DNA from 2 places in the Chryseobacterium sp. MYb264 genome. Region 1 is predicted to be linked to the other one. Evidence: riboswitches for the same ligand, from Rfam matches in the RefSeq annotation. Region 1 holds a riboswitch; the other holds the start of a gene.

The links. Region 1 has a riboswitch for cobalamin ahead of metE (5-methyltetrahydropteroyltriglutamate--homocysteine S-methyltransferase). Riboswitches for the same ligand answer to the same signal wherever they lie in the genome.
Region 2: linked by a shared signal. The riboswitch ahead of VUJ46_RS09420 (TonB-dependent receptor plug domain-containing protein) and the one ahead of metE (5-methyltetrahydropteroyltriglutamate--homocysteine S-methyltransferase) in region 1 are both predicted to bind cobalamin.

What each region holds. Positions count from the first base shown of each region.
Region 1 covers NZ_CP142422.1:1,021,879-1,025,669, forward strand. Annotated here, with positions in the region: gene VUJ46_RS04500 (Lrp/AsnC family transcriptional regulator) at 120-581, opposite strand; cobalamin riboswitch at 735-920, shown strand; gene metE (5-methyltetrahydropteroyltriglutamate--homocysteine S-methyltransferase) at 1,261-3,576, shown strand; gene VUJ46_RS04510 (HpaII family restriction endonuclease) at 3,637-3,791, opposite strand, start outside.
Region 2 covers NZ_CP142422.1:2,219,840-2,223,630, reverse strand. Annotated here, with positions in the region: gene VUJ46_RS09420 (TonB-dependent receptor plug domain-containing protein) at 1-1,401, opposite strand, end outside; cobalamin riboswitch at 1,430-1,606, opposite strand; gene cdd (cytidine deaminase) at 1,981-2,463, opposite strand; gene namA (NADPH dehydrogenase NamA) at 2,571-3,623, shown strand; gene VUJ46_RS09405 (DUF2752 domain-containing protein) at 3,657-3,791, shown strand, end outside.

The sequences.
Region 1 (3,791 bases):
TTTCAGATAAAAAAATTCCGTATGTCTATTTCCAAGTTCAGAGTAAATTAATGAATAAGACTAAGAAAGTACCATTGGCAACATCAACTTCTCTCCTCCAGCTTCCCTCTCCCAGCCTTTTAAATACTCACCCCATGCGTATTCTTAACCTCCGCCATCACAAAAGTGCTGTGTGTACTTCCGATAGAATCTACGGAGCCTAATTTATTAAACACAAAATCCTGATAATGCTTCATATCTCTTACCTGAACTTTCAATAAGAAATCAAAATCGCCGGAAATATTATAACATTCCGCTACTTCATCGATCTGTAGAATATCTTTTACAAATGCATTTCCGACCGCCCGGTCGTGAATTTTCAGTCGGACCTGACAAAAAACAGTAAATCCACGGTTTAATTTTTCGGCTTCCAGAACAGCGGCATAATGCTTAATATACCCTTCCTGCTCCAGTCTTTTCATTCGTTCAAAAACGGGAGAAGCCGAAAGGTTAACTTCTTTCGCAAGCTCCTTTACGGTCAGTTTAGCATTTTTCTGAAGAATTCTTAACAGCTGAAGATCCTTTTCATCCAGTTTTTCCACGGAATATTATTCTTTTTTTTATTTTCTACTTCAAAAATACAGAATAAAAATCTTTTTTAATGAAACAAAACCAAATTTTATGCTTAATTTCAGGAATTAAACCAATGAATATACTTTATTAATTACCTTTGATTAAGATTTTGTTCTTTAACATACTTCATCAGAAGGAAAGGTTTTACATAAGGTAAATTAATAGGGAATCGTGTGAAAATCACGAGCTGTCGCGCAACTGTAAGTAATAACCCAAAGGTTTTTGTCCTTGTATATCCACTGTAATAACGGGAAGGATGACAAAAGCTGTTACAAGTCAGGAGACCTGCCTGTTCCGAATGATCAATGCTCTCGCGATTTGGAGTTTTTGGATCAGAAAGATGATACTTTGAGCGTATTTTTGTTTAAGATTTTATTTTTTTTAAACGCAAAGATTTTATTATTGAAGCTTCTTATTTTTAAGGAGCAAAGAATGACTAATTTTTCGCTGATGAAGCTGGTGTTTATGCATTTGCTTATTAAAATCAATGAAATTTATTTTCCTTTACCAACAACTTATTCTTTTCATTTAAAGGAAAAATTACATCCTCACTGTATCTAGTCGATTCATCAAAACCATTTTAAGAAAGCATTTCGAAGCAACTTAAAGAACTTTTAAAAGAAAATTTAATTTAAAAGTTTAAAAGAAATGCAAACACACATCCTTGGCTACCCGCGAATTGGCAGCAACAGAGAATTAAAAAAAGCCTGTGAATACTATTGGGCAGAAAAAATAACTTCAGACGAACTGCTGGAAGTCGGAAAAACCATTACCCAAAACAACTGGAAACTGCAGCAGGAAGCGGGAATCGACTGGATTCCATGCAATGATTTCTCTTATTACGATCAGGTTTTGGATATGACTTTAGCGGTTGGAGCCATTCCGGAACGTTATCAGGAGATTGCCTTCAAAAAATCTGAACTAGATCTTTACTTTGCGATGGCCAGAGGTTTTCAGAAAGACGGTTTAGACATCACAGCGATGGAAATGACGAAGTGGTTTGATACCAATTATCATTATATCGTTCCAGAATTTCATAAAAATCAGGAGTTTAAATTATTTTCAAATAAAATTATCCAGGAATTTATTGCAGCAAAGCAGGCTGGAATTAATGCAAAACCCGTAATTATCGGTTTACTGACCTATTTATTATTAGGAAAAGAGAAAGAAGAAGGTTTTTATAAATTAGATTTAGCGCAAAATTTACTTCCCGTTTATATTCAAATTTTAAAAGAGCTGGAAAATCATGGCGCAGAGTATATTCAGTTTGACGAGCCATTTTTAGCATTAGATTTAACTGAAAAAGCCAAAGAAACCTATCAATTGATCTATGCGGAACTCAGAAAACAGTTTCCGAAGCTTAAATTTATTGTAGCGACTTATTTTGAAGGATTAAAAGACAATCTTTCATTGGCCAATGCCCTTCCGATTGATGTTTTACATATCGATCTGGTTCGTTCTCCTGAACAATTGGATGAAGTTTTAACTCTAATTCCAGACAGTTTAAGCCTTTCTTTAGGAATTGTTGATGGAAGAAATATCTGGAAAAATGATTTCCAACACTCTTTACAGTTTATTAAAAAGGCAGTAGAAAAAATAGGTTCGGAGAGGTTATTTATTGCGCCTTCATGTTCATTGCTCCACTCTCCTTTCGATCTTGATTCTGAGAAAAACGAGAATACTTTATCTCCCGAAATCAAGCAATGGATGGCTTTTGCAAAACAAAAAGTAGATGAAATTGTAAGTTTAAAAAAATTAGCCTCAGAAAATCCAGATTATCATGCGTTGCAGGAATTAGCTGAAAATAGAAAAGCGATTGAAAACCGTAAAGTTTCTGCCTTAATTCACAATCAAAATGTAAAAGACCGTGTGGATGTAACAACGGAAGACGATGCACAAAGACATCATCCGTTTGCAATAAGAAAAGAAACGCAGCAAAAAGTGTTGAATCTTCCTTTATTTCCAACGACTACGATTGGTTCTTTTCCACAGACCAAAGAAGTGCGAAACTGGAGGGCAAAATTCAAAAAAGGCGAACTGAATGCTCAGGAATACGATACTTTGCTTAAACAGGAAACCGAAAGAACCATCCGTTGGCAGGAAGAAATCGGGATCGACGTGTTGGTGCACGGAGAATTTGAAAGAAATGACATGGTGGAATATTTCGGGGAACAGTTGTCTGGATTTGCGTTTACTCAAAACGGTTGGGTTCAAAGTTATGGAAGCCGTTGTGTGAAACCTCCGGTGATTTTTGGAGACGTTCACAGACCTAGCCCGATGACGGTTTATTGGTCAGAATATGCGCAATCTTTAACTCAAAAATGGGTAAAAGGAATGCTGACGGGACCTGTAACGATTCTTCAATGGTCTTTTGTACGTGATGACCAACCTCGTTCAAACACTTGTAAACAGATTGCATTGGCGATTCGTGATGAGGTGAATGATCTTGAAAAGGCAGGAATCAGAATTATCCAAATCGATGAACCTGCAATTCGTGAGGGACTTCCTTTAAGAAAATCTGACTGGCAAAATTATCTAAAATGGGCGGTTGAAGCCTTTAGAATTTCGGCAAGCGGTGTGGAAGATGCGACACAAATTCATACGCATATGTGTTATTCTGAATTTAATGACATCATCCAGAATATCGCTGATATGGACGCTGATGTGATCACAATAGAATGCTCCAGAAGCCAGATGGAACTGTTGAATGCATTTGCTGATTTCAAATATCCGAACGAGATCGGACCGGGAGTTTATGATATTCACTCACCGAGAGTTCCTTCCAAACAGGAAATGGTGGAATTACTGAAAAAAGCACAAGCCGTTATTCCGGCACAGCAACTTTGGGTAAATCCTGATTGTGGCCTGAAAACCCGTCATTGGGATGAAACGGAAAAGGCGTTGATTGCAATGGTTGAGGCTTCGAGGGAAGCGAGTAAGGAGTTTGCCGTACAAGCACTTTAGATATTATTAATATTTGTTTTTTCAGGAGCCTTTTGAGGCTCCTGTTTTTATTTGGTTATATTAAATAAATCTAATTTGTAAATTTAAATTAATAAACATCTTATTATTTTCTAAATAAATTCGGCCAAAGTCATGTCTCGTACTACTTGCAGTTTCTAATTTAGTATTCTTAAAAAGATAATCTTCAAATTCATTTCTATTATAAATATGATAAC
Region 2 (3,791 bases), 1.2 Mb from region 1:
ATAATAAGAATTTCCGTTGTTTTGCTGCCAAACAATCATATCGTAAACTCGCAGGTAATAAGGAGTTAATGAAAGTTTTAAATCTGAAATTTTAAACTGATTTCTCAATTCAAATTGATAAGACGTTTCCGGTTTCAAATCTAAATTTCCTCCCGGTTGCCAGTAAAGATCATTAAATGAAGGATACCTGAAATTTCTCGATACGTCTAAATTAACATGATACCATTGAGTTGCATCCCATTTTCCTGAAAAAGAAAAAAGTAGGGGCGAACTGATATCTTCAACAAAGTCTTTTTTAATTCCTGCTTCAAATCTCAGATCTTTAGTGGTGAAATAGCGAATTAACGCAGCAAAAGAACCTACATTTCTGCTCACATCTCTAAGTTGAGACTGCTTCAGACCTTCTGCTTTATTGAGCTGGAATTCAGAAATTAAATTAAAGTTCCATTTTGGCGTGATAAAATAATTGAAGTTGTTTTTTACAATATAATTTTTGCCGGTTCCGCCACTGAAATAAGGTTTGTTAATATCAGAAAAATACTGAAAATTTTCCTCGGTATAAGCAGCTTTAAAGGAATTGGTAAATTTAGATTGACTCCAGTCCCACGAAACTAAACTTCTTACATTCTGAGTTTCATATTTCGTTTTCGTTTGACTGTCAAAAAAAACAGGATAGTTTTGATTTCCGTTAAAAAACTCCGAAATCCACGAAATTTGATGATGTGGAGCTATTTTATAAGCTGCCGAAAAATTAAAATTGGTATTATTATATTCCCCATTTCTGTTGATATAATTCTGAGATTCTTTTACTTCATAATCATTCTCGCTTACCGAATAATTGCCCGAAACTTTAAAGCTGAACTTTTCATTGCTGTAAGAACCTTTCAAAAAATTATTAAATGTTCCAAAAGATGCTGCTTCTGAAAAAAGAGAACCGTGAAAGCCTTTATTAAAATCCAGCGTATTATTCAGGTGAATACTTCCGCCAATGGCACCGCTTCCATAAATTACACTTCCGCCGCCGGCCTTTACATCAAGTTGATCAAAACCTCCGAAAGAAATATTATTTACATCTGCCTGACCTAAAAAATTTGAGTTGATATTAATTCCGTTCCATACAAAAGCAGTCTGCTGTGCAGTGGTTCCCCGAAAAGAAGGCGAAGAAACAGCACCCCGTCCGTTTTCTTTAATATAAACAGGCGTTTGAAAACGTAAAAGTTCAGAAAGATTGGTTGAGTTTTTTTCAATATCCTGAGGTGAAATAGTCTGTACCTTATGAAAAAGTTTTACCTTGTTCATTTGATTGTCAAAAACAAACACCGTGTCTATTACCTTTTCCTGACCAAACAGAAAGCAGCCGTAAGACGAAAAAAACAGGACTACAGATCTTTTTATATTCATACCTTTTCACTTTTCCACCGAAAGCAATTATTTTAGTTAGATTTTGGCAGGTCTCCTGACTTTCGCTTTTCCACACCTTCCCGTTTGCACAGTGGTTTTCCGTAGAAATTTTGATTGCGATTTACAGTTGCGGGGACAGCTCAGGATTTTCACCCGATTCCCTATTATTTCCAAAATGCTGGAAACCAAAATTTTTGCAAATGTAAGTGTATTAAATTATAAAAACAAAATGGAGTGTAATGATTTGGATTTCAATGAAATATACAATATTGTTTTTTAGGAGCTTATTCCTGCTCTCTCTCATACTCCTCACGCCAAGCTCTCCAACGCCCGCCAATCCTAAAACCCTTGCCCTCCCCAACGCTCCGACCCAGTTGCGGGGTAACCGTTCGATCAGGGCTAGGCCGTGGACCAAAGATCATATTTCAGCCTATCATCAAAAGAATGATCTTCTTCCAAAACCTCATAGGTTTTTAAAACCTATGAGGTTTTCAATGAATGTACTATTTAAATGAACGAGATGACATTCTCAAAAATGAATGTTATGGGTGGAAAAATTGCGCTATTCATATTTAAAAACTACAAAAATGTAGCATCAAAATAAAACGGCAAGAGATCTTTAATCGCATGTACCTTCACTACCTCTTCATTCATGCTCGAAAAATAAAGGTCTATATTTTCATTCTGCTTCGTTTCATATTCCATTAAGCTTTGCCTGCAAGCTCCACATGGGGGAATGGGTGGATTTTTCTCATGAAATTCTTTAGGACCTCCCACCACAAAGATCTTTTTGATTTTTACGTCCGGAAAATTGGCGGCAATCCAGAATAGCGCTGTTCTTTCCGCACAAAGTCCCGATGGATAAGCTGCATTTTCCTGATTGTTTCCGGAATAGATTTCACCGTTCTCCAGCAAAACGGAACATCCCACTAAAAACTGAGAGTACGGAGCATAGGCGTTTTCTCTAGCTTCTTTAGCTTTTTCAAACAATTTTTTCTCTATATCGTTTAGCTCTTCGCTATTTTTAAAATACTCGTAACTGATCTGAGTTTCTTTTTTCATATATTTATAGGTAGAATTAAAAAAAGGGGGATAAAATTAGTTCTTTTTACCAATGTAGACAAGCCCTATTTATCCTTCAGAATTTTAACTAAATTATTCAATTCAAAATGTTATATACTCCAATTACGTTCAGAAATGTAACGCTTAAAAACCGTTGGGTAATGTCTCCAATGTGTATGTATTCTTGTGAAAATGGCTTGGCAAATGATTTCCATTTCGTGCATTACGGAAGCCGAGCGCAAGGTGGGACCGGTTTACTAATTGTAGAAGCAAGCGGTGTAGAGCCACGCGGAAGGATTACCAACCATTGTATGGGAATCTGGAATGATGAACAGGCAGAAAAATTACAAAAGATCGTAGAATTTGTTCATAAAAACTCAGAAAGTAAAATAGGAATACAATTGGCACATGCAGGAAGGAAAGGCTCTACATGGAATAATATTCAGATTCCTTTGGAAGAAGGTTGGGAAACGGTGGCTCCAAGCCCGATTCCGTATCATCCAACCGAAAGAATTCCGCATGTTTTAACAATTGAACAGATTAAAGAACAGGTTCAGAATTTCAAAGCTGCAGCAAAAAGAGCTGTTAAAGCTGGTTTTGATGTTATTGAAATTCACGCAGCTCATGGATATCTGGTTCATCAGTTTTTATCGCCATTATCCAATATCAGAACCGATGAATACGGTGGAAGTTTCGAAAACAGAATCCGTTTTTTATTGGAAATTGTGGATGCGGTAAATGAAGAGTTAAATGAAAATGTAGCCTTATTTGTAAGAATTTCCGGAACTGAATATGCTGAAAACGGTTGGGATATTGAAAGCAGCACCGCTTTAGCTCAAATTCTAAAAGATCATCATGTTGATTTGGTTGATGTTTCAAGTGGTGGAAATATTCATGGAGCTAAAATTTCTGTTTTTGATGGCTATCAGGTTCCCCTATCTTCTCAAGTAAGAAATGAAGCTGAGGTGAAAACTGGTGCTGTCGGCTTAATAAAATCAGCAAAACAGGCAGAGGAAATTCTTCAAAAAGGAGATGCCGATCTTATTTTTGTGGCAAGAGAAATTTTACGAAATCCTTATTTAGCTGTTCAGGGTTCTTTTGAAATGAATGAAGAAGCCTTTTTCCCTCATCAATATCTGAGAGCAAAGATTTCTACATAATTTTTATATATTTGAATCCCCAAACGCTAAACTATGAATATTGAAGATTATATGCTTTCCTGCCCAAGCAAAAAATACTTAGGAATCGAGTGTTTCGGCTGTGGAACTCAAAGAGCCATTGTGATGGTCTTTGAAGGCAGATTTGCAGAGGCTTTTCATATGTTTCCG